2 linked regions of the Cohaesibacter gelatinilyticus genome follow. The protein of the gene in region 1 interacts with the protein of each later gene in a pairwise test. Links are inferred from orthologs where the notes say so. Each region holds a gene or a part of one and is shown in the gene's direction. Other genes may lie near its edges. The genes, in order: sufA and CRO57_RS09295.

Evidence for each region.
Region 2: the proteins of sufA (region 1) and CRO57_RS09295 interact in binary tests that used the Escherichia coli proteins (3 or more experiments, as listed by UniProt). The link is inferred for Cohaesibacter gelatinilyticus from one-to-one orthologs.

Annotation. Positions count from the first base shown.
Region 1 is NZ_OBEL01000001.1:1,529,459-1,543,618, reverse strand. Bases 5,163-7,947 are described here. They hold sufA (Fe-S cluster assembly scaffold SufA), read left to right. Parts: upstream 5,163-6,254; coding sequence 6,255-6,641; downstream 6,642-7,947. Other genes in these bases: CRO57_RS06860 (GGDEF domain-containing protein), read right to left, coding at 6,718-7,776; CRO57_RS06870 (SUF system Fe-S cluster assembly protein), read left to right, coding at 5,783-6,151; CRO57_RS06875 (cysteine desulfurase), read left to right, coding at 5,163-5,662. In the rest of the region: CRO57_RS06895 (cysteine desulfurase family protein), read left to right, coding at 1-441; Fe-S cluster assembly protein SufB, read left to right, coding at 703-2,187; Fe-S cluster assembly ATPase SufC, read left to right, coding at 2,261-3,013; Fe-S cluster assembly protein SufD, read left to right, coding at 3,037-4,341; more of CRO57_RS06875, read left to right, coding at 4,409-5,162; CRO57_RS06855 (DEAD/DEAH box helicase), read right to left, coding at 8,119-9,624; CRO57_RS06850 (hypothetical protein), read right to left, coding at 9,805-10,578; CRO57_RS06845 (hypothetical protein), read right to left, coding at 10,713-10,991; CRO57_RS06840 (TIGR02301 family protein), read right to left, coding at 11,188-11,619; parE (DNA topoisomerase IV subunit B), read right to left, coding at 11,625-13,685. UniProt on the Escherichia coli protein: Is able to transfer iron-sulfur clusters to apo-ferredoxin. Multiple cycles of [2Fe2S] cluster formation and transfer are observed, suggesting that IscA acts catalytically.
Region 2 is NZ_OBEL01000001.1:2,033,577-2,048,906, reverse strand. What follows is about bases 8,197-11,078. They hold CRO57_RS09295 (2Fe-2S iron-sulfur cluster-binding protein), read left to right. Parts: upstream 8,197-9,418; coding sequence 9,419-9,739; downstream 9,740-11,078. Other genes in these bases: CRO57_RS09285 (MFS transporter), read right to left, coding at 10,562-11,078; CRO57_RS09290 (class I SAM-dependent methyltransferase), read left to right, coding at 9,888-10,550; CRO57_RS09300 (Hpt domain-containing protein), read left to right, coding at 8,909-9,232; CRO57_RS09305 (apolipoprotein A-IV repeat region-like domain-containing protein), read right to left, coding at 8,197-8,264. Also shown: CRO57_RS09315 (MFS transporter), read right to left, coding at 141-1,346; CRO57_RS09310 (protein phosphatase CheZ), read left to right, coding at 1,463-3,211; more of CRO57_RS09305, read right to left, coding at 3,414-8,196; more of CRO57_RS09285, read right to left, coding at 11,079-11,707; CRO57_RS09280 (DmpA family aminopeptidase), read right to left, coding at 11,875-12,987; CRO57_RS09275 (vWA domain-containing protein), read right to left, coding at 13,032-14,210; CRO57_RS09265 (YcjF family protein), read right to left, coding at 14,498-15,330. UniProt on the Escherichia coli protein: Ferredoxin are iron-sulfur proteins that transfer electrons in a wide variety of metabolic reactions. Although the function of this ferredoxin is unknown it is probable that it has a role as a cellular electron transfer protein.

The DNA of each region.
Region 1 (14,160 bases):
GGCTTCGGAATTGCTGCCGAGTTGGCGTTCGAACAGGCGCAAGATACGAGTAACGACAGCGAGATGGCGCGCCTGCGTGGTCTGCGAGATCGCTTCGAGGCCGGTTTGCGGGACTTGGTACCGGATGTTGTGATCTTTGGTGAAGGAGCTGCCCGTATAGATAATTGCAGTCAGTTCGCCATCCCTGGCATGCGGGCTGAAACTATGTTGATTCAGCTGGATCTGGCCGGTGTTGCGGTGAGTTCTGGTTCTGCCTGTTCTTCGGGCAAGATTTCAGCCTCTCATGTGCTGATCGCCATGGGAGTTGATGCTGTTTTGGCTGGTGCTGCTGTTCGCGTCAGTCTGGGCTGGGCAAGCACGACGGAGGACGTCGAAAAATTATTGAGTGTCTTGGCGAAAATTTGTGCCAAACACTCAAAAAAGCTGAGTTTGGCATTGTGAAAGGGCCCCCCGGCCTCCTATATGATGCTCAAAATCAGTTATGCGTCACTTTGGCGGACCAACAGAGTGATGAAATAAAGGGTGTGTCGCAATTGCAAGTAAGGTTTGCTGGCGACATTTGATTGAAACGGAATGCTTTAATCTCTGCAATCAGGCATTTCGGGACGGTTTCAGTCAACTGGTAATGATTAAATTGCCAGACCGTGATAAGGCAGTTCAATGGACCGGCGGTCTTTGAAACCGCTTAGGATGGAGTAGCAGATGGCTGCTGTTAAGGAAACGGTCGATCAAGTACGCGAGATCGACGTTGACCAGTACAAATATGGCTTTGTTACCGATATTGAAACAGAAAAGGCTCCGAAGGGCCTGAATGAAGATATCATTCGGTTTATCTCTGCCAAAAAAGATGAACCACAATGGATGCTGGATTGGCGGCTTGATGCCTATAAGCGCTGGCAGACCATGGAAGAGCCAAGCTGGGCGCGAGTAAATTACCCGAAGATCGATTTCCAGGATTTGTATTATTATGCAGCTCCTAAAAATACCGAAGGCTTGAAGAGCTTGGATGAAGTGGATCCGGAGCTTCTACGTACCTATGAGAAGCTGGGTATTCCGCTTCAAGAGCAGGAGATTCTGGCTGGCGTTTCCGAAGAAAACCGCGTTCATACCAAGGTAGCAGTCGATGCGGTGTTCGATTCCGTTTCCGTTGCTACCACCTTCAAGGAAGAGTTGAAGAAAGCTGGGGTCATCTTCTGCCCGATTTCGGAAGCGGTCAAAGAATATCCTGAACTGGTACAAAAATATCTTGGTTCCGTTGTACCTGTAACAGATAATTTCTATGCGACACTGAACAGTGCGGTCTTCACTGATGGCTCATTCGTTTACATTCCCGAAGGCGTTCGTTGCCCAATGGAATTGTCGACCTATTTCCGTATCAATGAACAGAATACGGGTCAGTTCGAGCGCACGCTGATCATTGCAGACAAGGGCTCTTATGTGTCCTATCTGGAAGGTTGCACCGCGCCGCAGCGTGATGAAAATCAGCTGCATGCGGCCGTGGTTGAGCTGGTGGCTCTGGAAGACGCCGAGATCAAATACTCAACCGTCCAGAACTGGTATCCGGGTGATAGCGAAGGCAAGGGCGGAATTTATAATTTCGTGACCAAGCGTGGCGATTGCCGTGAGAAAAATGCCAAAATTTCCTGGACGCAGGTTGAGACTGGTTCTGCCATTACCTGGAAATATCCAAGCTGTATTCTGCGCGGTGAGAATAGCGTCGGAGAATTCTACTCCATTGCGATTTCCAACGGTCGTCAGCAGATTGATAGTGGCACCAAGATGTTCCATCTGGGCAAGAATACCTCCAGCCGTATCATCTCCAAGGGTATCTCCGCAGGTCGCTCCGAGAATACTTATCGTGGTCTGGTATCAGCACATAAGAAAGCCTCGAACGCTCGTAACTTCACCCAATGCGATAGCTTGTTGATCGGTGATCAGTGTGGTGCTCATACCATTCCATATATCGAGAGCAAGAATGCTTCTGCGGTGTTCGAGCATGAGGCGACAACCTCCAAGATCTCTGATGATCAGATGTTCTATTGCCGTGCACGCGGTATTGGCGAAGAAGAAGCCGTGGCGCTTATCGTCAATGGCTTTGTGAAGGATGTGATCCAGCAATTGCCAATGGAATTTGCAGTTGAAGCTCAGAAGCTGATCAATATCTCGCTTGAAGGAAGTGTTGGCTGATACAGGCTGAACATTCTTGGAAATATTATCTTAGGCGCGCTTGAAACAGCTGCGCTGACAAGGACAGACTACAATGCTCGAAATCAAAAATCTTCATGCTGAAGTGGATGGTAACAAAATCCTGCGTGGCATCAACCTCACCATCAATGCTGGTGAAATTCACGCCATCATGGGTCCAAACGGCTCTGGTAAATCCACCCTGTCATACGTTCTGGCTGGTAAGGATGACTATGAGATCACCGAAGGCGAAGTGCTTTTCTTCGGTGAGAATGTTCTGGAAATGGATCCGGAAGAGCGTGCTGCTGTTGGCCTGTTTCTGGCTATGCAATATCCGATCGAAATTCCAGGTGTTGCCAACATGACATTCCTGAAAACCGCTCTAAATGCTCAGCGTCAGACCCGCGGTGAGCCGGAAATGAAAACTCCGGATTTCATGAAGCGTGTGAAGGAATTGTCTGCCAAGCTCAATGTTTCTCAGGAAATGTTGCGTCGCCCGCTGAATGTGGGCTTCTCCGGTGGTGAGAAAAAGCGTAATGAGATCCTGCAGATGGCACTGCTTGAGCCCAAATTCTGCGTGCTCGATGAGACTGATTCAGGTCTGGATATCGATGCTCTGCGCATCGTGTCCGAAGGCGTGAACGCGCTTCGCTCAGAAGAGCGCTCCATGCTGATCATCACTCACTATCAGCGTCTTCTGGACTATATTGTGCCCGACATGGTGCATGTGATGTCTCAGGGCAAGATTGTGAAAACCGGTGGCAAGGATCTGGCGCTTGAGCTGGAAGAAAAAGGCTATGCTGAATATACCAGTGGAGCTGCGGCTTAGGGCCGGGAAGGGAGCATTTTGCGATGACTTTGACTATCGTAAAGACCCCTTCCGAGGAGGCGCTCGGAGCGCTTCTGGATGGGGCACAGGCCAAGCTGCCGGGTAAGGGGTTTTCCTCCCGCCGTGCTGATGCCGTTGCCAGGTTTCGTCAGGATGGTCTGCCAAATCGACGTGTTGAAGAATGGAAATATTCCGATCTGAAACGGGTTATGCCTGCAGATCTGTCTCTGGCAGGTGATGTCAGCGCAGACGATGTAGCCAAGCAGATGGCTGTTGTACCACGCCTTCGTGGTATTGAGTGTGATCGTCTTGTCCTGGTCAATGGTGTGTTTCGGGCAGATCTGTCTTCCATGGATGCACTGGAAGGCAAGGTAAGCATCATCCCAGTCGCCAAGGCACTGGAAGAGGGCACCTTCGTTCTGGATGATCCGGAAATTGCTGCCAATGACCATGCATTGAACCTCAATACCGCTTTGTTGCAAGATGGTGTCATCATTGATGTGGCGGATGGTGTCGAAGTCGAGCGTCCAATCGAGATCCTGTCTCTGATGATTGGTGGCGGAATGGCGACCACCCGCAATCGTGTAAGTGTTGGCAAGGGTGCCAAAGCGTTTATTCTCGAGACCTTTGTTGGCGACGAAAATGCCTATCAGGTCAATGAAGCGATTGATTTCCGCATTGCTGATGGTGCAAGCCTTTCTGTCTCCCGTCTGTTGTCGGAAGGCAAGAATGCACTTCATCTTGGATCGACCACTGTCGTTCTGGGTGAAAAATCTCATTTTGAGCATTTCACCATGTCCACTGGTGGTCAGTTCACACGCAACACTGCCTTTGTGAAGTTCACAGGTGAATATAGTGATGCGGAGCTGTTTGGTGCGACCATCATTGGTCGTGATCAGCATAGTGATCAGACATTACTCGTGGATCATGCTGTGCCAAACTGTAATTCCAAGGAACAGTATCGCACTGTGATGGATGACAAGGCGCAGGGTGTTTTCCAGGGCAAGATCTTTGTGCGTCAACCAGCGCAGAAGACCGACGGTCAGATGATGAGCCAGGCTTTGCTGCTCAGCGAAGATGCTGCCTTCTTCAACAAGCCAGAGTTGGAAATCTTTGCTGATGATGTGCAGTGCGCCCATGGTGCGACATGCGGTGAGCTGGATGAAGATCTGCTCTTCTATTTGCGTGCCCGTGGCATTCCTCTGGATCAGGCCAAGAAAATGTTGGTCTTGGCCTTCCTGGCGGAAGCTGTCGAGCATGTATCAAATGAGAGTGTAGTGGAAGCGCTGGAAGGTTTTATCGCCGACTGGTTGGGGCTGGACCACTAATTGTCATTGCTTTGAAGGGGCTGGCTTTGGACAGTCCCTTGAAGTGGTGGGGCAAGGAAATGGCATTATGAATGAGTATTCTGCAAATGTTGTGTCACTGGAGCCGTATGACGTAGAGGCAATTCGGGCTGATTTTCCGATCCTGTCTCGCGAGGTTTATGGCAAGCCTTTGGTTTATCTCGATAATGGTGCATCAGCTCAAAAGCCTCAGGCTGTGATTGATGCAATCAGTGAGTGCTATTCCAATGAATATGCCAATGTGCATCGCGGTCTTCATTATCTGTCCAATACAGCAACGGATCGATTCGAAGCAGCGCGCGAAACTGTTCGCGGTTTCCTGAACGCATCTTCGGTAAATAATATCATTTTCACCCGTTCTTCGACCGAAGCCATCAATCTGGTTGCATCTTCCTATGGTGGCATGGTGTTGGGTGAGGGGGATGAGATCATCCTTTCCATCATGGAGCATCATTCCAATATAGTGCCTTGGAATTATCATCGTGAGCGTTCTGGTGCCGTTATCAAATGGGCGCCGGTAGATGGTGATGGCAATTTTCTGATGGAAGAGTTTGAGGCTCTTCTGACAGATCGTACCAAGATCATCGCCATCACTCAGATGTCCAATGCGCTTGGCACTATCGTTCCGGTGAAGGAAATCATCAAAAAAGCCCACGAGCGTGGTATCAAGGTTCTGATTGATGGCAGCCAGAGTGCTGTTCATATGCCGATTGATGTACAGGATTTGGATGCCGATTTCTTTGTTATGACTGGCCATAAACTCTATGGACCTTCAGGCATTGGTATTCTCTATGGCAAGCACGAGCTGCTGGATGCCATGCCGCCTTACATGGGCGGTGGTGAGATGATCAAGGATGTTACTGTAGACGGTGTGACTTATGGCACAGCGCCTCACAAGTTTGAGGCTGGAACGCCACCAATTGCGCAAGCTATTGGATTGGGTGCTGCGTTGGACTACATGAACAAGATTGGCCGGGATCGTATTGCAGAGCATGAGGAAATGCTGCGTGCCTATGCCCATGAGCGTCTTGGTCAGATCAACAGTCTGCGGATTTTGGGTCAAGCCAAAGAGAAGGGGGCGATTGTTTCTTTTGAAATGGAAGGGGTTCATGCCCATGATATTTCAATGGTTATTGATCGTTCTGGTGTTGCAGTTCGTGCGGGGACGCATTGTGCTCAACCATTGTTGCAGCGCTTCGGTGTGACGTCTACCTGTCGTGCTTCTTTTGGTATGTACAACACTGTGGAAGAAATTGATCGTTTGGCTGAGGCCTTGATCAAGGCTCAGGATTTTTTTGCATAGCCGTTACCGGGTCTGACGGCTTACTGAAAATGCCCTCCATGTTTCGTCTGGGCTGTTTATGGTAAACTGCAAGACACGATCGGCTGGAAAGAGTATGACATGAGTGAGACGACTTCGAATATGGAAGAGATCGAGCCAAATGTGCCCGCTATGGAGCCTGGCTCCAATCTGGCTCCAGAAGAGCTTGAGCGTTTGACGCAAGATATCATTGCGGCGTTGAAGACTGTCTATGATCCAGAAATTCCATCAGATATCTACGAGATCGGCCTGATTTATCGTGTTGATATTGATGATGATCGTAATGTGGAAGTGGATATGACATTGACGGCTCCAGGATGCCCGGTAGCTGGCGAAATGCCGGGTTGGGTGGAGAATGCTGTTAGCTCCGTCGATGGAGTTGGTTTGGTGACAGTGAATATGGTGTTTGATCCACCATGGACGCCGGATCGCATGTCCGAAGAAGCAAAGGTTGCTATCAACTGGTATTGATCCCATATAATGCATAACAGTTGGTCTATGTGATTGTGATTGGTTGAGGGACCGGTACAAATTGTGTAGGAGCAAAGCGAGATTGATCAGGAAGGACGGCTAAATGACTGGACGGTTTCAAGTTCTGTCAATCACGGATGAAGCAGCGGAACGTATTCGCAGCATTGTCGATGGATCAGATGATTCTCTGCAAGGTATTCGCGTCGGCGTAAAGAATGGCGGCTGTGCGGGTATGGAATATGTCTTGGATAAAGTTACAGATCCTGATCCGAAGGATGATCTGGTCGAAGACAAGGGTGTCCGTGTTTATGTGGATCCCAAGGCTGTCTTGTTCCTGTTGGGAACCGAGATGGGTTATGAGGTCACCAAATTTCGCTCTGGTTTCACCTTCAATAATCCCAACCAATCTTCAGCATGTGGTTGCGGTGACTCGGTGTCTCTGACGCCAGTTGACCCCTCTGCGCTGGAAAAGCTGCGTGAGCATGCCTAACATTGATGGTTCAGGAATTCATTTAATAAAAAAGCGGCTTCAAAGCCGCTTTTTTGTTTCGATTTAATCTTAGGTCTTATGCGACATCGCTATTTTCTTGCAGTATGCCCGGATCGGTTTCTGCTTTTACGATATTGCGACCACCGCGTTTTGCCGCATAGAGGCACTGGTCTGCACGCTCAATCAAGCTTTGCGGAGTGTCGCCCGGTTTAAAAGTAGATGCACCAATCGAGATGGTGATACGACCCAGGTTTTCGCCAGTTGAGCGTTTTATCAGCTCTTTTGCCATGACGGCTTTGCGAATACTCTCGGCAACAGCGACCGCTTGGCGCAGATTGGTACGAGGCAAGATGACACCGAATTCCTCGCCACCATAGCGGCATGGAACATCCTGACCCTTCACATTCTGCTTTACGGATACAGCCACAAGACGCAAAACCTGATCACCGGTTTGATGGCCGAAAGTGTCGTTGAATTTTTTGAAATGATCGATATCCGTCATAAGCAAGCAAAGAGGTTCACCGGATTCGGCGGCTTCTTCCAAAGCATTTTCCAACGAACGGTCGAAATGCTTGCGATTTGCCAGAGTGGTCAGATCATCCGTCAAAGATTCGTAACGGATGGTGTCCAGACTTTCTCGTAATTCCAATACTTGTTCCTGGGAAGCTGCAAGTTGTTCGCTCAGGGCACGGTTTTGAGACTCAACCTCTTTTGTCTCAGAAATGAGCTGAGCAACGATCTCTCGAATGACCTGACGATCTTCAGTATTTGACAGATCTTGAGATGCCCCTACGAGAGAGTCGCCGTAACTTGATGCAGTTGAAACATAATCCTCAACTTCACGGACAATAGAGCGCAGCTCTCGTGAAATCTCGCTTCCCACCTCATCCACTCTGTCGCTCAGGCGACTAGGGGAAAGGTGTTCGTTATAAATGGTGTCGAGTTCCTGGGTCGATATCTTGCCCTTGGCACGCAAGATATCATTAATTGCTTTGTTCAGACCACGATTGAAACCTGCGGCGTAGGTATACCAGATTTCGTAATTGCGCGGATAGGCGGGAGTCTGGTTCTTCTTGAGATTCCCCAAGGCCGACTCTCCGTATATATATGTGCGCTTGAAGTCTATGTTATCCATTCTTATCACACACGCTAGCTAGAAGCGTGACCCCTCATTCGTCATCCCCGATTGGGATCAGATTAGAGGTTTAACCTTTAAGACGACGTTAAATACGGCATGTCAGCTACACAAAAACCTATATTTCTCAAAGGGTGCATGAGGAAATTCCCTATGTGCAGTTGTATTCCGGTAATACCGAAATCACCAAGTTGATATTGGCTTTGATCTCATTGTCTATTTTAAAAAATTTTGACTAAATGGGATGAAATAGAGACCGCTATTTCCCCGCCTTGAGGCGTATTTTGACAATCTGGTTGAGAAATTTGGGCATAAAAAACCCCGCTTGAAGCGGGGTTGATTTTATTCAGCGCTCTTGCTTTCAAGCTTTTTTGTTTTGCGTTTGGGAGGCCTGATCGGCGCCAACAGGAAGGCAGGCACATGGTCGCCCATACCGATGACTTGTTTGTCGTCACGATCTCTGCCTCGTCTGCCGCGCCCTTGCGGTGAGCGATTTCTGCTTGCACTTTCGGAGTTTTCGCTATGGCGCTCTTGGCGATCCTTGCGTGGGCGTGGTCTACGTTCCTCTTGGCTTTCAGATGAAGCCGGGCTTTCTTTTCTTTCGCGAGCCTCGCGTTGTGGTGAATTGTCCTTGTCTTTCTTTCCGGAGCGGGTGCGACGAGAATTACGGGACCCTTTGCGAGATCTGCTGCTCTCTTCGTCTTCATCGCTGCGTTCGGGGAATGATCCATCGCCTTGCCACGCTATTTTCTCGTCAATGAGTTTTTCAATGGAATCGAGATATTTGGTGTCATTGCGGGTGGCAATTGAAAGGGCAACTCCTTCGCGGCCAGCGCGTCCTGTACGACCAATTCGGTGGACATAGTCTTCTGCATGGGTTGGCAGATCAAAATTGAAGACGTGGCTTACCGTTGGAATGTCCAACCCACGAGCAGCAACATCACTGGCTACCAATATGCTCAGCTCACCAGACTTGAATTTATCCAATGTGGCCATACGTGAGGTTTGATCCATGTCACCATGCAAGGCTCCTGCATTGAAGCCATGTTTGTTCAGTGATCGGAACAGAGTTGCCACGTCACGCTTTCGGTTGCAGAAAATGATCGCATTTTGCAGCTCTTGTGCCTCTGTGATCAAGTTGCGCAACACTTCGCGCTTTTCCCAAGGCTTGTTGCCGGAAGCAACTATGCCTTGTGTGATTGTCTTTGCAGTTGAAGAAGGCGGAGCAACTTCAATTCGTTCCGGATTACGCAAGAACTGATCTACAAGAGATTGGATTTCCGATGGCATAGTCGCGGAGAAAAATACAGTCTGCCGAGATGGCGGTAGCAGTTTGCAAATCCGTTCGATATCAGGAATGAACCCCATATCCAGCATCCGGTCAGCTTCATCGACAACGAAAGTATCGACTGCATTCAGCAGCAATTTTCCGCGCTCAAAGTGATCCAATAGTCGACCAGGTGTGGCAATCAGAACATCTGCACCGCGATCAAGCTTCTTGAGCTGATCTGCAAATGAGACACCACCGATGAGGAGTGCTACAGTCAGGCGATGATTTTGCCCGTAAACAGTAAAGCTTTGTTCTACCTGTGCAGCAAGCTCACGGGTTGGTTCCAGAATGAGGGTCCGGGGCATTCTTGCCCGAGGACGACCACTTTCCAACAAGGACAGCATCGGCAAGGTGAATGATGCTGTCTTGCCGGTTCCGGTTTGGGCGACGCCAAGAACATCCTTGCGAGCAAGGACATGAGGAATGGCTTGCGCCTGAATAGGGGTGGGAGTTTCGTAACCAGCTGCCTCTACAGCAGCGAGCACTTTGGAACTCAGACCTAAATCCGAAAATTTCATCCGATGATGGAACCATATGTTGCTTTGTGCTCTCAATAAATGACAGCACAAGGGTTGCCGGAAATGTGGGCGAACCATACGATTTTGACACGATTTGTCAATCAAATGCGCTAAATAGGGTTGATTTGAGTGATTTTTTACCCTGTTTGCTGCCTTTTCCCCAATGTCGAACAAATTGAGCTAATCACTAGCGGTGAAATAGTGCCAGGTTCCGTCCGGACCTATAGCGATGCGATAGAACATATAATGTCCCAAAGCCTGCATTTCGGAATAATCACCTGCGGTTATCAATCGAAACAGTTCCACTCTTTGTGGTCTGGTAAGGCGTGACAATGGATAGTCAGCGAAATAGGGCCAAATATAGAGCTCCTGCGGAGTGCCTTTGTCTTGAATGATGTATCCGGCTTCCAGGATTTCATTCATGATAGCAAGAATTTCTGAACCCTCTGGGTCTCCTGATAGGGATCGTAATTGTGCGATCGGGTCCGTTTCACCTTCGTCAAAACCAATTATGGGAGGCAATTCATTGATCTCGATGGCTATGCGCATCTTTTCCATATCGCCGCTCTGTGTGGCTTCCAGCAATGTCGCATGCATTCGTTGTACACCACTGGGTGCACTGGAGATATCATAGAAAATTCTTGGCAATGGGGCATCGGGCGCAATAGTGATGGGCAGATCAGCCTCCAAAGGAGGGACAGCAAGCTGTCCTTCAGCACCTTCCGGTTCCTGGTTGATGATTTCATCACCATTCAGGCTTGCTCCGCTACCGGCAGAGTTGTTTATGTCACCGTTTAGCGTCGCCGGAGTCTCTTGACTTGACGTTGAATAGTTGGGAAGTCCGATGATGCGTTCCGTGGTGACGGAGCTCGCGGCAATTGCAGTAGGATTGCTGACAAGAGACGCCGCGAGGCAGGAGAATAAGGGAACAAGTCTTATTGACTGACGACGCATGAGCTGCTGTCCCATCCTGATAAACCGAAGAGCTTTTGAGAAAGGCTACCATCTTGAGCAAAAACTGGAAATATGTTTGTCCGGTTTTGTTTAAGATGGTATTGAACTGTGTTCTTCGGATCATAGAGGAGCGCTTATTGCAGGATGCGTCCGACTGTATAGTCGCCTGCCATGACGCGGCTGGACAGGTTCTTGCACATGTCTGAAACAGCTTCTTCACCATAAGCGAGAACGAAGCTGGAAAGAGCTTGAAATAATGCTGCATGGGCCAGCAAATCCTGATCAACACCTTCGTCTGATGCTTCATCCCAAAAATCATTCAGCAATGTCAGGACATGCTGTTTTTGACGCTCCAGTTCGATGCCTTCCAAGTCTGATGAATGCTGTTGTGTGGAATGATCATCGAATTTCATGGCCTGTCCCTCGCTGTTGATTGCCGGATTCTTCCTCGTGTCCGGATTGGCCAAATCTCCAGAAGCTTGATTTGTGTTACAAGTTATCAGTGGAGATATGGCACTGCTTCAACATAGGGATAGCACATTAGCCACGGGTTGCGTCTGTATGATTAAGAAAAAGTTAAAGTTATTCGTCGGGTTTTAAGAAATTTGGTTAACGCGCGTGTTTGAGCTGCAGATTTGTCAAAATCGATGTTGCTTCTTCGCGATACAGGCTGGTGACTTTGCGTGCCTGATTGTTACAAGTTTCATAGGTGGAAGAATAGGTGCGATAACTCTGATTGAAGCGATCGGTCAGCTGGCGGTTGCGTACATCATCAGGGTTTTCGGCCTTGAGGATTGCTGTCATGGTTTTGTGCCAGCTTTTGGGATCTGATTGATTGCAGAGAGGATCGAGATGCATCAGAGCTCCTACGATGGAACTCAGACGACGAAGCTGCGTCTCATAAGGTGGCAGGTTTTTGTCTGCTGCCCAGATCATCGTGGGAGAAATGCAAAGAAATAGCATCAGTATAAAGGGCAGGGCCAGTATCTGTACTTTTTGCAATTTCTTGTTCCAGGAAGCTGTCATTGCACGCCCAATCATCCGTATCAGATATCCAGATCAGTCGCAAATTCTGCATTTTCCTGAATGAACTGAAAGCGTGATTCCGGTTTATTGCCCATCAGGCGTGTTACCGCGTCCTTGGTTTCGCCCGGCTCGTTATCGATGATCTGTACTTTCAGCAAGATACGTTTGGAAGGATCCATGGTGGTTTCCTTCAGCTGTGCTGGCAGCATTTCACCAAGGCCCTTAAATCGGCCGATATCGATTTTGCCTCTACCAGTGAACTCGGTTTCCATCAACTCATCTTTATGAGCATCGTCACGGGCGTAAAGTGTTTTGCCGCCTTGGCTGATGCGATAAAGCGGTGGAATGGCCAAATAGAGATGACCATTCTGGATCAACTCTGGCATTTCACGTTGGAAGAATGTGAGCAGAAGTGAGGCAATATGGGCACCGTCGACATCAGCATCTGTCATGATGATGACGCGGTCATAGCGAAGCTCATCATCACTGTAGGTTTTGCGTGTTCCGCAGCCCAAGGCTTGGGTCAGGTCGGCCAACAACTGGTTGGCAGCAAGCTTGTCGCGACTGGCATTGGCCACGTTCAGGATTTTGCCGCGCAGTGGCAAGACCGCCTGGGTGGAGCGATTACGAGCCTGTTTGGCAGAGCCACCGGCCGAGTCACCCTCCACGATGAAGATCTCGGTATCGCCTTTGGCATTTTGTGAGCAATCAGCCAGTTTGCCCGGCAAGCGCAATTTGCGCACCGCTGATTTACGACTGACGTCTTTTTCCTTGCGGCGACGCAAGCGCTCTTCGGCGCGATCAACCACCCATTCCAGCAGACGATTGGCCTGTTGTGGGGCATTGGTTAGCCAGTGGTCAAACTGGTCACGCACGGCTTGATCAACTATGCGAGTTGCTGCAGTCGTTGCCAAACGATCCTTGGTCTGACCGACAAATTCCGGTTCGCGAATGAAGACGGAGAGCAGGGCGCCTGCGGATGTCATGACATCATCTGCCGTGAGCAAAGCGCCTTTTTTGTTGTTGGTCAGCTCGGCATAATTCTTCAAACCACGGAGCAGGGCGGTACGTAGGCCACTTTCGTGGGTGCCGCCCTCAGGCGTCGGAACAGTGTTACAGTAAGAATTTGAGAAACCGTCGCCTGCATACCAGCAAACGGCCCATTCTACAGCGCCATGGCCGCCTGTCTTTTCGGTCTTGCCCGCAAAGATTTCCGGTGTGACAAAGTTTTGCTTACCCAGTGATGCTGAGAGATAGTCCTTCAGACCGCCAGGGAAGTGGAAAGTCGCTTTAGGTGGAATCTCAGGTAGATTTTCCAGAAGTTCCGGTGCACAGGTCCAGCGAATTTCAACGCCACCAAAGAGATAGGCCTTGGAGCGTGCCATTTTCATCAGAATTTCCGGGCGAAAGCGTAGCTTGGTACCGAAAATCTCGTGGTCAGGTTTGAAGGAAACCTTGGTGCCACGACGATTATGGACATCACCCAGATGTTCTAGCGGACCTTGCGTTATACCACGTGAAAAGGTTTGACGGAAAAGCTTCTTGTTTCTGGCAACTTCCACAACAAGCGTTTCAGACAGGGCGTTTACCACAGAAACACCCACACCATGCAGACCACCGGAGGTTTCATAAACCTTGGAATCAAATTTACCGCCTGCATGCAGGGTGGTCAGGATTACTTCCAGAGCGGATTTGTCTTTGAATTTGGGGTGAGGGTCGACAGGAATACCACGTCCGTTATCTGTAACATTCAGGGTTCCATCTGCGTCAAGTTCGACCTCAATCCAGCTGGCAAAACCGGCAACGGCCTCATCCATCGAGTTGTCGATGACTTCTGCAAACAGATGATGAAGGGCTTTTTCATCCGTGCCACCTATATACATGCCAGGGCGACGGCGAACAGGTTCGAGACCTTCCAGTACCTCAATGTCTGCCGCTGTATAGTCAGCCTTGGATGCGGGAATAGGGGTAGGTGCGCTGGCCGGTTCTGGAGCCTTGGATTGTGACTTGGGTTTTGCTACCGCTTTGCTGGGTACTGGTTGAGCAGCAGGATCGGCAAAAAGATCGTCGGACGCAGACATCTATTTCCTTGGCTTTGCTTTTGAGGGCCGCACGAATCATACCTGTTTGACAGGCAGCCATTTTCGCACTTTTGGCGTCATCAGGCTGCTCAAGCCTTCTCAGAACGGCTCGAATCAACAGGGTTTGGTTTGCCCCACTTTGGCTTGTCGGTCTTTGCCGGGTCAATAGTGAGCGTAGAAAAAGTAACGATTTTCCCTTGATGGAATGGCAATTTATATTCTGGGTATGAAACTGGTCGTCTCAATCTGCACCTGATCAATGCAGAGCCGTTTTGTCTTTTCTAATCTGAGTGATCATTGGAAAAGAGGATTTAAGTTCCTTTGCTGGATGAGGCCAGATAATGCTTATCCTTTGAAATCAATATGAAATAACTCACTCACCAATGCTCTTGTTTTTGGGGAAAAGTGATATGGTTAATGTTTGTTTACTATTTGGGCGCTACAATGTCGGCTGAAATCGGGGGAGAGATTTGGG
Region 2 (15,330 bases), 500 kb from region 1 along the record:
TTGGCTTTGCTGCACGAGTAATGCAGAAGCTCGTGGCAAGGGTGCCTTATCTAAACGCAAATGCCAATCCCGTATGCGCACTTTCCCATCAAGAAAACGGCGCAGTAGAGCGACTTTGGTATCAGTGGCAGGTTTTTGGGCTATTCCTCAATAAATTCTGATGATTGCCCACCAATTTTTTTAATGGAAACCAGTTTTGCCAGCATTATGAGTATCAGTGAGATCAGACAGAGAGCCATCATCAGATAGAATGCATCTCCATGCCATTGTGCAAAGAGTGATCCTGCGATCATGGTGCCTGCCGCCATGAAAAGACCTGACAGCATGGTCAAAAGCCCCTGTGCGGTACCAGATAGATGATCTTCGACAAATTCAGACAAGAAAAACATGGTGCCAAGATGGCTGGCTGCGAAGCTGGCCGCATGCAGAATTTGAAGCAGGAAATAGCCCTCTACGGGTAAATCCAATGGGAAAAGTCCCCAGCGGATAATTCCGCCTATTGCACCTATCGTTAGTAGTCTTGGCCATGTGAGCCAGATGGACAGACGCTTGGAGAAGGTGAAGAAGACAATCTCGAATATGACGGAAACTGCCCACAGGAACCCGATTTGGGTTTCGCCAATGCCAATTTCTTTCCAGAAAATAGAGCCAAATCCATAGAGCAATGAATGGCTGGCTTGAAGAAGTGCTGTCGCTAGCAGAATGATCCAGAACCCGGTTTGTACAAATTGTTTCAGATCTTTCCATTCGAAGGATGCGGTTTTGGCTAGTGTCTTGCCATCTTCAACTCTGGGGTCCATGGGCAATAGAAAGGACAGAAGGGCAGTTATACAATTACCTGACACCAGCATCCAGATGATGGAGCTTTCACTCCATGTGGCGATAATTGTCCCGCCAACCAGATTTGACAGGATAAAAGCTGCAGATCCCCATAGACGCATACGACCATAATCAAGGTTAAGCCTGCGCACTCCTGCCATGGCCAATGAATCAGACACTGGAACGATGGCTGCCTGAAACAGACTGGATAGGATCATGACCATCATTATCCAGACCAGGGAGTTTGAAAGCAAGATGGCGGCGAACGTGAGGAAGTAGAAGAGGCTGTAAATGCGCAACGTCAATCTTCGATCACCGAGCTTATCGGCAAGGCCGCCCATGATGGGAGTGAAGATCACACGGGTGATCAGAGGTATGGTGAGAACCAGACCTATGGCCTGTGGGCTTAATCCGAGATCTTTCAACCAAAGGGAGAAATAGGGAATATAAATCCCCATTGGAATGAAAATACCACCAAAAAAGACCGACATGCGCCAGCTGTAATCTGAATTTCTTTGCATTTGCATTGCGGGTCTACTCAGCAGAAAATAAACTGTGGTTAAGGATTCGCAGGTAGAATCCTGATCAGAGATGCGGGAAATGGCCGAATTCTCGGCCATTGAGATAGGATACGGTCTGAACCATGAGCAAGCCGACACTACCATCGCCTTTGCGGCAAGAGGACTATCTGGCCATTGAAGCTGCGGTTATGGAAACCGCAAGAGGACGATGGTTCTTATCGGAATATGCTCGCAGAAATCGGAACGCTGATACTGATACTCTATTAGGCGCGATTGATAAACTGGAAAAAACGCTTGTTAAAGAGCGTGCCCCGGGGATGGCAGTCGAGCGCTTGAAGATGGATCTGTCAGATATCGCTCAATCCATTGAAAAGACAAAAGAAGAAATTGCTCAGATCAAGCATGAAGATGATGTGGGAACTGAACGCTTCGTACGGGCTTCCAGTGAACTTGATGCCATAGTAACGCAGACAGAGAATGCGACCGGTGAAATTTTGGGCGCAGCAGAGAAGATTCAGGAATATGCCTGGACTTTGCGTGAACAAGGCGCGGATGAGGGGCATTGCGATTCACTGGATGAGCAAGCGACCAATATCTATATGGCCTGCTCCTTCCAGGATTTGACCGGCCAGCGTATTCAGAAAATCGTGGACGCCATGCGCTATGTCGAAAAGCGCGTGAATGCAATGATTGAGATTTGGGGGCTGGAAGAAGGCGAAATCAATGTGGACGCTGGTGCTGTCCGTGAAGATGACCAACGCCCGGATGCCCATTTGTTGAATGGCCCTGCCCTCGAAGGGGAAGGGGTCGATCAAAGCGATGTAGATAATCTTTTTGGTTCTGTTGAGATAGAAAGCGATCCTGCTGGTCAGGACGATGTCGATGCGTTGTTCGACACCGCTGTTTCTGGTGACAACGTGGAAATTGAAGCGGAAGCCGTTGCCATTGATGAAGCAGGTGAAGTCGATTTCGACAGCATCGATTTTGATAGCATCGATCTGGATGAAAATGCAGCTATCGAGAATGTTTCTCCGACTATCGATGAGCAGAGTTTGGATAATGTGGAAGCGTCTAACGAGATGGGCGCTCCCGATGTAGACCATGATGGTGAGGTTGACGGTGTGGCTGACGTTTTTGCTGCTCCGATGGATGTTGCCTCCTCTGAGGAAGTGATTGATGGGGAGCTGGAAGCTGATGTTTTTGCCACCAGTGCCGATGTAGATGAGCCAGTCGGCACTGAAGAGACTGATTCCAGTGAAGACATGTTTGAAACTGTCGCAGGTGGTGATCTGCCAGAAAATGGTGTGATGGAGCGCAGCGAAAACGGTATCGAATTTGTCGAAACGACCGAGTTGGATTGGGCGGACTCCGTCAGCTTGGAAGATTTGGAGGAATCTGACGTCTTTGCTTCCTCTGCATCTACTGAAACCGAGGATAGTCCTTCTGCCGTTTCAAAAGATGGTTTTTCTTCAGCAGATGCAAATGAAGAGGAAAATGCAGAACTGACAGAAATTACTGAGCCTGAGATTAGCGATGAGGCTTTTGCCTCCATGGAAGAGCTTTCGGAAGAGATTTCTACCGAGGCTGAAAATGATCTTGCATTCAGCGAACAAGAAACACCGATTTCTGCACCAGTAGATGAAGATCAGGTCGAGATGCTCGACGATGATCTTGATATGGTGAGTGGAGATGATAACCAGCTCGTTGCCGAGATGCACAAAGTAGCGGCTGAAATGGACCGTGTTGCAACAGAGATGGGGTTGGAAGGAACTACGAAATCTTCTTCCAATGAGACCGCACAGCAGGGCAATCTGGAATTGGAAGCAGAAGAACCAGCACCGTTGCAGAAGCGTGTAACAGATTTTGGATAAACTTCTTCTATAAAACGAAGAGACCTGATCAATCCTCTGTCACCCTTTGTGGCAGGGGATTTTTTGTGCCTGTTTGTAATTGGCAATATCAATGTATGACAATAAAAAAGGAAGCCAATGGCTTCCTTTTTTAGATCTTGCTCGATGATACCCTGAACGCATTCCTGTTCGAAAACCGCATGCACTGTTCGGAAAATATGCTTTAGCCGAGGCGGCCGGAAGCATGGGCCAGCATCGTATAAACCTTTCCGGTCTCGGATGTCAGATATCCCATGGTTGCTGTACCGTCACGGTCCTTGCGGGTGATGTCATCCAGAATTCGCTCGAAGTCGCCGATATAGCGATTCACGGTGGTCCGGAAATCATTATCTCTCTGATAACGCATGCGAACATCTTCAAAAGTCTGCTGCCCTTTCAGAGTATAAAGACGACGAGTGAAACTTCCTGCCTCGCCACGGCGATAGCCTTCCCAAGCCATGGTCTGGTTGGTCGCATCAATGCCGCGTACGATATCTTTGCTCAATGGAGCCAATATTGCAGCGTCACCTGGTTGTGGCATGGCATCTTCTGGTTGGGAAGAAGCGCGACGCAGCAAATCAGACACCCAGCCACTACGTTCCTCGGATTCCATCGAGTTCTGTGGTGCATATGGGCTTGGGCTGGATGCAATATGGCTATCCTGCAATGGTGGTTGTGATTGCGATTGCTGGATTGGCGGGATCGATGGAGCAGAGCGATTGCTTTGACTGACCGGAGGCAGGGATGAACGCTGTTTTGGAGCGTGATCACTTGGCACCGTATCAAAGTTGTTGCCGTGCCGCTGAACGATTCGGGATAGCTCTTTCAGAGCATCTATCTGTTCGGTAACGACACGACGCATTGCACCAGTTGCTTCCTTGGTTTCCTGTGGCAAATCGGCAAGACCATGCTTGAGTTCAGAACGTGTTGTATCGAGATCACGTCTGATATCCTGCGTGATGGTGCGGATATCAGTTGTTGCCTGTTCGAAACGGTTATTGGCGTCCGAAATGGTCTGGTTCATTTCTTCTGCCATTTCGAGCTGAGCAGCACGCACTGTTTCTGCTGCGCGGCGGCCCTCGGTGGCAGCATTGATGCGCAGCTGTTCCAGCTGATCCATCACATCTTTTGTAACCCCTTCGGTGCTCTGGCTGAGCAACATGCCGACATCGCGAGCCCGACCTTCAGCGGTGTTGAGCGTGGAGCCGATCATATTGGTGAAGTTGTTCAATACCTGCTCAATCGCCTCGGTACGACCAGAAAGTTCTTCTGTAAGGGCGGAGAGGGCGGCTTGTCGCTCCTCTACGCTGCCTTGCAGACGACTGCCGGTGCTTTCCATGAAGCGGGTTGTGTTGGCCAGGGCAGATGCCTGCTCTTCGAATTTCTCGGTCAGAGTGGAAACTTGACCAAGAATATCAGTTGAGACAGAGCGCAGGTCCTGAACATTGCCGGTCAGTTGGTTGGCAGAAGCGCCAGCCTTGTCTGTGACATTTTCAACCACTTCGCGGAACTGATTGGTCTGATTGGACAGGCTTGCCTCAATAGTGGAGAGAGAGCGTCCTGCATTGATCAGCAATTCCTGCAAGGTGTCATTGGCATTTTTCAGGCGGTCAACAATTTCGGTACCATCCGAGCGAAGGAGCTCATTGGTGGAGCTGAGAGATTGCGCCGCATCTTCGGTGGAAGTCTGAATTGATTGAACCAGACGCTTATTGGAATTGTCCAGATTGACGATGGCATCATGGCTGCTTTGAGCAATCGCTTTGACAAGATTGGAAGAAGACCCTTCCAGAGCAGTCCGTGCCTGATCCGTGCTGATGGTGAAGGCTTCTGCTGCACGCTCGGAGCTTGCTGAGACTGCTTCTGCAACAGATTGGCTGGTCTCTGCCAGTTTTTCGACTGCACGGGAGCTGTTCTCGGTGATCGCTTCAATGAGGTTTTCACCAGTTTGTGCCAAGGTTTGGGAAGCTCGCTGGCTTTCCACCGCAAAGCTCTGGGTAAGCTCCCCACCAGTGGCGGACAGGCTATGCAAAATGCTTTCGCCAGCTCGCTGGAATGTAGAGCTGATGGCATCGGAACGACTGTCCAGAGCCTGAATAACAGAATTGCCTTTTTCATCCAGAATGGCTGAAAGTTCCTGAGAACGAGCACCAAGTACCGCGTTGAAGTTCTCGGTCTTGGATGTGATCTCATCGCTTGCGGTTGTCAAGGTAGAGGCGAGGGAGTCGCGAGCCTTGGCACTTTCAGACGCAAAGTTGGTAGAGATTGCCTGCATGCGATCATTGAGAATAGCTTCAATCTGGGCGGAACGGCTATCCAGAGTTTCAGCCACTTCAAAGACCTTGCTGCCAAGCGAGACATTGATCTCGGCCACGCGGTCGGACAAGGTTTCCGTCAGATCATGAGCCTGGCGTGACAGGGTCTCGCCAACCATGGTGAGACGCTGATCCATGGTCTCGGTGATGTCTTCCTGACCCTTGGAGTAGGCGGAGGCCAGATCACGGGTGCGCTCAAGCAGTGTTTCATTGATTTGACGAGCGCGGTTATCCAGAGTGTCATCCAGACGATTGGCGCGTTCATCCAAAGTGGTATTCAAAACGTCGGCTTTGGAGGCAAAGGTCTGGGTCAGGTTGGTGACGTTCTCTTCGAAGCTGCCAAGACGCTTGGAAATATCCTGTTCGAACTCGGACGTGCTGGAGGTCAGGGCTCCGGCTACTTCCTGAGCTTTTGCACTTACGCTGACAGAGAACCCTTCCAGTCGGGTGTCCAGCATGGTTTCGATGTCGCCAGCACGCTGGAAAAGGGTCTCGTCCAGAGTGTTGATGCGTTTGTCAACTGAGCTGGTCAGGTTGTCAAGGCGATCCCCCAGATGAGAGATGAGATTGTTGCCTTTTCCTTCTATGACTTCATCAAAGGCCTGCAGGCGCTCTTCCATTGCTGTGCGAATGCTCTCACTTTTGCCATCCAGAGCGTTGGAGAGTTCGTTGCCAGCCATCTCAAACAGCTCTTTAACCTTGCCACCACGTTGTGCAATGACCTTGGCGATTTCAGTGCCGACCATGGCCATGCGCTCTGTGACTTCAAGAGAACGGCTGTTGAGGGCTTCGGAAGCCTTGTTGGCTGCGTCATCAAGCTGGCCGGCAAAGCTGGCCGAATGCTCATCCAGCAAATTGCCCATCTTGCCGGATTTTTCATCCAGCAAGGAGCCCATCTCAGAAGTGCGCTCTTCGAGCATTTTATTGAGAGAGCCACCTTTGACTGCAACAGTGTCGTGGATGCGCTCAGATGTTGCATCCAGACGTTCGGTCAGCTCGCCACCACGATTTGTAATAATCTCGGCGATGCGAGTGCCGGTTTCGTCGAGTTTTTCGTTGATTTCGGTGCCACGCAGAGACAAGTCCACCAAGAGGCTGTCCCCGGTTCCTTTGAGAGACTCGGATACCGCAGTGGACTGTTCTGTGATGGTTGTGACGATTTCGGTGCCCTGACTCTTGATGCTTGCTGCAACGGCAGAACCGGTCTCTGACATGGATTGGGTCATGTCGGAGCTGATATTGGTCAGGGTTGAGGTCACAGTCGAACCAATGGTGGTCAGATCTTCTGTCAGTTTGTCGCCGGTCTGAGCCATGGAATTGGTCATCTCGGAGGAGATTTCGCTCAAGCTGCCAGTAACTTTGGTGCCGATGTCTTTCAGCTCGCCGGTCAATTGCCCACCAGTAGAGGCCAGTTTGCCTGTAACGTCTTCACCAATGGTTTGCAGATTGGAGTTCATCTCCGCTCCCACAGTGGAGATGTTCTCGGTTACGGTTGCGCCGGTGTTGGACAAGGTACTGGTCAGTTCCTGACCCGCAGAAATGAAGCGATCGGTTACTTCATTACCGATGGAAGCCAACTGACCGGTCAGATCACTGCCGGTGGTTTCCAGGCGATGGGAAATATCCGTACCAGACACATTCAGCTGATCGGTGATGGATTGACCCGCATTGGTCAGTGAGTCGGTTACATTTGCGCCGGTATTGGACAAGCGATCTACCAGATCCGAGCCACGGTTGGAAAGAACATTGACCATGGTCTCGCCTGCATTGGCCAGAGCGATCGTGATCTGCTCGCCTTTTTCAGCCAGAGACAATGTCACGCGCGAACCAGCATCGGAAACGCTTTTGGAAATGGATTCGCTGGTTGTATTCAGTTCATCGGATAGATTGGTGTGTGCGCCATTGATGGAAGCACGCACTCGCTCGGAATTTGTAACGATGGCTTCGCGCTGGGTGATCAGCTCTTCGATCAGGGAGCGAATGCGCAGTTCGTTTTCGTTGTAGGCGCGTTCAAGCGAAGAAACTTCGTTATGCACCATCACTTCCAACTCGGAAGCCCGCGCCAAAGCACGCTCGATACCGTCGCTCATGGAGGCTACTTCGCGGCGGATGGCCTGGCCGACATTGACCACGGATTCCTTGGCAACATCTTCCGGCTCGACCAGACGCATGGCGACTTCGGCCATGGTGTGAGAAACGTGGCGCATTTCCTGGGCCCGCACGATCATGTAGGCCATGGTGAAAAACAGAATGACAGGCAAGAAAATTCCGGCAAGAGAGGCGAGTGCAGTGGGGGATTGCAAAATACCGGAAAAATTGCCTGAAGACAGAGCGTCTGCGCCAAAAGACAGATAGAAGGCGCTACCGCCAAGACCAATCCACAATGCGGCAAGAACAAAAGCGATCCAGTAAGGTGTACCTGACGGAGCCTGACGCAAGGAATAGAGCAGATTGCCAACAGATTGGCGATCATCATTTGCAGGTGCCGGACGTGTTTTGCTGGCTTTGCCGGATGATGGTGGAGCAATAGCGGGCTCTCTGGACGCTTTCAGACTATCCTGAGCAGCTTTTTTATCCGACTCTTGCCGGGCTGCCTCGGTGGGAGATTTATCCGCACCACTTTCCTCTTCGCCAACATCGAAATCCAACTTGAGTGCATCCTCTACCGCTGACAATGCAGCTTCAGTTGGATCCTGAATTTTAGGAGACTTGTTTGCCATATCCGTCACGCCCCATTTCCTACTCGTTACACGTTGTCACAAGTCTGACCTAAATCCAGATAAGGGATGATTGCTGAATTCAAACATCCTGTCTTAATCTGGGGTGCCTCATAGGTCATTTGCAACTGCGCTGTTTGCAGACATGGTGCCATCAGATGATGGTATCGATGTCAAAAACGAACAGCGAATGCTGGCAGGTGAAATGTCCAAATAGACTGCTGCGGATCGGCTGGATGAAATCATGGTCCATCATGCAGAAACGCGGCGGGAATCTGGACAGCTTCCATCTTCCACCGGCATCACTGCATGGTAACCGGGTTGGAAATGCAAAGGAACAAGAAATTTCCGATATTTGGCTCCTTTTCTTCAGACATTGATGATGGTTGCCAAATGGGACGATTGGGCCCGATCAGAGGTTGGTAGCTAAGCGTTTGAATCTCATGTCATAAACGTCTGAGGTCGTTAACCAATCCCGTTTACCAAACCTGATTTGTGGGTGATGCATTTTTTTCGGGAAACTTTTGCTTTTTGGAGGGATTATGGTTAACAGAAATGTCAAAGTTGATTGAGTATGTGTTTTCGGACAACTGGACCAAAACGACGCCTTGGGGTTTTGTGTGGCTTGCGATGAAATTGGAATTGATATGAGTGATGTGATTGATGTGATTGATTGGGCTCACTTGGAGCGGCAAACCATGGGGGAGGCGGAGATTGCCAGAGATGTGCTGCAACTGTTTGTGCAACATCTTGATGAAGCTCTTCAATATATGACAATCGAAGATGTCGAGCTTGCAGCAAAAGTACATAAACTCAAGGGATCGGCACGTGGTGTTGGCGCGTGGAATGTTGCCGAGATTGCAGATCGATTTGTTCAGTCACAAGCAGATGTTACAGTCGATCTGGAAGATTTGAAGCTAGCGATGCGAGTGGCCAAAGGGGCTGCTTTGAACAAGTTGAGCAGTTTTTAACAATAAACAAGTGCTATGGATCCGCTTCGGTAAGCTTGCCTACGGAAAAATACGCTCCCATGCTTTTCGTTTGGCGAAAAGTCCTTTATAGCCATGATGAGACCATAAATTCCCCTGCTGGAAACAGATGGAGAGGACCATTTCCATCCATCACTTGGGGGCACGGATTAAGGTGAGAGTATTTGGATGCCGAAGATTACCTTTATTGCCTTTGACGAGACCAAGTATGAGGTAGACACTCCCAATGGGACCTCTGTCATGGAAGCTGCTGTCAAAAATGGCGTACCTGGAATTGAAGCCGAGTGTGGCGGTGCCTGTGCTTGTGCGACCTGTCATGTCTATGTGGATGAGGACTGGCAAGCCAAAAGCGGCGATCCTGATGCTATGGAAGAGGATATGCTGGATTTTGCTCAGGATGCCGAGCCAAATAGCCGTCTGTCCTGCCAGGTGCAGATGAGCGATGATCTGGATGGTATCGTAATTCGTATTCCGGAATTCCAAGCCTGACCAATCAGATAAAATTTGAGTTTGAAAACCTCGTCACTTGTTAGGGCGGGGTTTTCTTTTGTCTCGGATAGGGTGAATGCGACTTTGTCTCTTTTCTCTCGAGGATTGATCGGTAATCCTGATGGGGCAGGCGGTAGGAGAAGATGTGATGGAGCGTGAAGAGTTGAGGCTGCGAGAGTGCCTTGAGCGTGGTAGCAATCGTTTGGTTCGGGTAATGCCGCGGGCCGTGGATCTTGTTTGCGGGATGAAAATTGTGTCCCGGCAACGACAAAGGATTGTGCCGTTTGCGCAAGGGGATGTGGTTGAAATCGGCTTTGGTTCCGGTCTCAACTTGGCACATTATGATTGGGATCAAGTGCGATCGGTGACGGGGATCAATCCAGATGATGGTCTGCCAAGGCTCGGATGGAAGGCTATCGCACAGCAGGAAAAGCCGATAGAATTGCTGGTAGAGAGTGCCGAGGCCATGTCGCTGCCAGATCAAGTTGCAGATAGCGTTGTTGTGACCTACAGCCTTTGTTCCATCCCTGATGTTGACGTGGCGCTATCGGAAGCGAGACGGATCTTAAAGCCAAATGGCAAATTGTTCTTTTGTGAGCATGGCCTGTCATCCCGACCTTTGGTCGCAAGCCTACAGCATAGTTTGACACCGCCTTGGCGCTGGATGGCCTCAGGCTGTCATCTGAATCGTGATGTTGGCGCATTGGTGCGGGGCGCCGGGTTTGAGCTGGAAACTTATGACATTTATGATCTGGGATTTGGATCCCGTATTTTCGGGACCCATCATGTGGGAGTGGCGGTGAAGAGCTAATGATGCATTGACTACTCTGCCGGAGCTGGACGAGTTATCTTGCCGATCCATTCTCGTCCCTCTTCAGGGTCTGTTGGAACCAGACGGGCGAATATCAGACTGATTGTTGCCATACCTGCACCAATCAAAAAGACAGCGGCAGGACTGACCAGCCAGATCAAGCCAAAAGCTGCCGGGATTACCACAGCGGCGATATGGTTGATGGTGAAAGCAACACCAGCTGTTGGGGCTATGTCAGCCGGATCCGCGATTTTCTGGAAATAGGTTTTCATGGCGATGGACATGGCAAAGAATGCGTGATCGATGACATAGAGCGTTGCCGCCACCCATGGGCTGGAAACAAAAGCATAGGCCACGAAGACACCAATCAGACCAATATATTCAATGGTCAGCATCTTTCGCTCACCAAAACGGCCTATATATTGGCCAATCTTGGGTGCAAAGAGCATGTTGAAGACGCAATTGATCAGAAAAAGGGCAGAGATTTCATGAACATGATAACCGAATTTCTCTACCATCATGAAGCCCGCAAAAACCGTGAAAATCTGACGTCTCGCGCCTCCCATGAAAGTCAGGGCGTAGTAAAGCCAATAGCGCTTGCGCAAGATTAGCTTTTTGTTCTGCGGTACCGTGGTCTGGAATTGTGGGAAGGTCAGCCACAAAAAGATAACCATGACGATGGTGATGCCACCAGCAATTGCGAAAACGGTCTCAAACGAAAGATGCAGGGTTTTCCAGGTGATGAAAATGATGCCATAGGCCGCTATCTGCGCCATGGCAGCAACTGACATGACCTTACCCATCATGGCCGGAGCCTGATCTTTCGGGAACCATTGCAGCGATAAGGATTGATTGGCCGTTTCATAATAGTGAAAGCCAATGGACATCACGATGGTTGTAAAATAGAGGCCCCAAGCTGTTGGAAAATAGCCAGTAATGCCAACACCAATGCCAAGTGCGAGCAAGGCGAGGAGCGCGAACGTCTGTTCTTTCAAGATCAACAACACAAAAATGGCAGTGAATGCCAAAAAGCCGGGTATCTCGCGGATCGATTGCTGGATGCCGATTTCCTTACCAGTGAACCCAATCTCATTCACTGCAAAATTGTTCAGCAAGGTCCACCAGCTGGCAAATGACAGCTGCATGGTTGCACTCATCAGCATGAGCATCAAAAGGGGAGTCTTCCAGGAGCTTGTCCCGGCAGGAGCAGTGGCGTGCATATTGGACCTGAAATCTGAGGAAACAGGGCTGCACTTTACCAAGTCGGCAATCAATCAGTCAAATGAAAGGGTTTGATAGAATTGATGAATGAGATTGATAGTCACTATTGCAAATGCCTGCGAATAATGTCGTGCGGTAGGGCAGGGACGAAATTGTCATCTCTACCTGTTGTGTCTTCATTCGCGATCATGGAATTGATGATTGCTTCTTCTGTCGATTGAACGACTGCGGTGAAGAATGGATCCATTTGTTCATCCGGGATCATGTCCAGGGATTGGACTGAGCAATTATCCGTCTTGGCTGCTGGATGATTGGCCGTTGAGAATGCGAGGAAGATATCGCCTGATCCATGACGGGCGATGCCACCGGTTTTGCTCATGCCGATGCCAATACGACGAGCGAGGCGTTTGAGCTGATGTGGTAGAAGAGGCGCGTCGGTGGCAATAATGCCGATGATGGATGATAGCTCTGGATTGGTGCTGTTCTGGATCATCTGTGGCTTGATCAAGCCAGCTCCGATATTGTTGCCCAGAATGGTCAGTTCTTCTCGTGCGCCAAAATTGGCCTGTACAAATGAACCGATCGTGTAGGTTTTGCCATTGAATTCCACCAAGCGTGATGCAGTGCCTGAGCCGGCCTTGAAGCCAAAGCATTTCATGCCTGTACCGCCGCCAACACTGCCTTCCTCAATCGGGCCGGTGATCGCGCTCTCTATTGCTTCAAACACATGCTCTTTGGTGATGTGAAAGCCATTTATGTCATTGAGGAAACCATCATAGGTCTCCGCTGCCACAGGTAAACCAAAACTATCATTGAATTGCTCAGGCCAGGCTCTAGTGGCCCATTCTATGGTCGCGTCGCGAGTTGTGCCGCAGCTATGGGTGTTGGTGATGGTAATTGGAAGGCCGAATTTGCCGACTTCTTCGATATAGTGAGAGCCAGTTAGCTCGCCATTGCCATTGAGGCTGTGGATGCCCGCAAAGACGGGATCAAAGGTTGCATTGATCGGGCGAGGCAGGATGGCGGTCACGCCAGTGCGGATGGGGCCTTGGCCAACCGATAGAGGTCCGCTTCCCTTATTGAGCGTCACATAACCAACGCGAATGCCTTCCACATCCGTGATGCTGTTCCATTCACCGGTTTTGCCAGAAAACTTCAAACCCAGACCGGCAGCACGTGTCTTGCCAGATGGAGTGGTCAATTTCGGGTTGGTCATGGAGCACTCCAATATGCGGGTTTGAATTGGTTTGAAGGAAAGAGCTAGCGCATCAACTCGCGCATGGCTTGATCGATGCCCTCCAGTGTTAGTGGGAACATCCGATCCTGCATGATCTGTTTGAGCATGCCAATCGAATAGGTGTACTCCCAGTGACGCTCAGGGGTCGGGTTTAGCCAAACCACCTGATTATAAATATCTTGCACCCGTTCCAGCCAGGTATGGCCCGCTTCATCATTCCAATGTTCGACCGAGCCACCCGGATGGGAAATCTCGTAGGGAGACATGGCGGCGTCTCCGACGAAGATGATTTTATAGTCCGAGCCAAATTTATGCAGGATGTCCCAAGTGGACATGCGCTCACTATAGCGGCGGGCATTATCTTTCCAGACGAACTCATACAGACAATTGTGGAAGTAGAAATATTCCAGCTGTTTGAATTCGGTGCGCACTGCCGAGAAAAGCTCTTCGCAGCTTTTGACGTGATCATCCATGGAGCCACCAATGTCAAAGAAGATAAGAACCTTCACTGCATTATGACGTTCCGGGCGCATCTTGATATCGAGATAACCTTTATGGGCGGTGTTGCGAATGGTGCCGGATAGATCCAGTTCTTCCTGGCTGCCGGTGCGGGCAAATTCACGAAGGCGGCGAAGCGCGATCTTGATGTTGCGGGTACCGAGATCCAGATCTCCGTCCAGATCCTTGAACTCTCGCTTGTCCCAAACCTTTACGGCGCGTCGGTGGCGCGACTCGTGCTGGCCAATGCGGATGCCTTCGGGGTTATAGCCATAGGCCCCGAAGGGGGAGGTGCCCGCTGTGCCGATCCATTTGGAGCCACCCTGATGGCGGTCTTTTTGCTCTTTGAGGCGCTCTTTCAAAGTTTCCATCAGCTTCTCGAAGCCGCCCAAGGCTTCGATCTCGGCTTTCTCTTCTTCAGTGAGGAATTTCTCGGCCAGTTTCTTTAGCCATTCCTCAGGGATAGGGGCTTCTTCAACGGCATCAGATACCGTTTCCAGCCCTTTGAAGACGGTGGAGAAGACACGATCAAACTTGTCGAGATTGGTCTCGTCTTTCACCAAGGCGGCGCGGGAGAGGAAATAGAAGTCTTCGACATTCTTCTCTGCCAAATCTGCTTCCAATGCTTCCATCAGCATCAGATATTCACGCAAGGAAACCGGAACTTTGGCGGCCCTCAATTCGGCGAAGAAATGGATGAACATGGTCTGGCCTCACTGCGGGTCTTGCTCGACTGGAAAATAGCACTTGCCAACTGATATGCGGCAAGAGGTTGCCGGTCAAGCCTGCCTTTGGGCGTTTGCTCTCTCACGGCTATTCCTGATCTGGGCGATCAGGGCCTGCGAGGGCGCGTTACTTTTCTTCGTGAACTCTGATCTGAAAAGTCTGCAACTTTTCAGGAGAACACTATGCGCTTGCCTATCGGCCGTCACCAAAGCGTTATCGCTTTGGCGGTTCATTTGCACCACATAGCTACATGCGATCATGTTTGTCAGGTGGGATTACCTTGCTCGTCCTGTTCTGATTGATCCCGAAGTGCCTTGATCACGGCGCCCAGAGTTGGGGCGGGAGCATGTTTGAAGGGCATTGGGCGACATAGAGCAATGGTCGCGAGACCAATTCGCGCGGTGAGAATGCCGTTTAGAAGCCCCTCGCCAAGTTTTGCAGAGAGGCGGGCAGCAAGGCCGTGGCCTACAATCTGTTGAAGCAGAGTTTCGCCGGCTGCCATACCACCAGTAATGGCGAGATGCCCGGCGATATGACCGGAGAGTTTCAGCATGGCGATAAAGCCGGGGCGATTGCCATAGGCTTGAGCAATGGCGCGAACCATTCTTACTGTCTCGACCAGCACCACAATGATGTCAAATAGAGCGCGTGGGCTAAGTGCTGTGACCAATGCTACGCGCTTGGCGGCCTGGTGGACACGATGGTTTGCAGCGGCATCAATCTGACTGATCAGGACTTGTTCTGTCTGTGCCAAAATGGCGTCGGAATCGAATAGATGAGGCAGATCGCTTTTTAGTGTTTGACGTGCTTTGAACAGGGCTGGTTGAGCGCTGTATAGGGAGAGCATCTGGTTGGCGAATCGCGTCGCGCTTTTCTTGTCACCATGATTGTAAAGTTGCTCAGCCTCCGCTCTCAAATGATCGAGTTTTGAGAGGCGTCTGAGGGCTAGAAATTCTCGTCCCAGAAATGCGAGGAGAGTGGTCGCCGCGATGGCCAGAAGAGCGATGCCGGTCCAACCCAACCATTCGAAACGAGCAAAGAGAGTTCGGATCAACTCGTCCAGCCAAAGGCCAAGTGCGAGCAACACCAGACCAGATA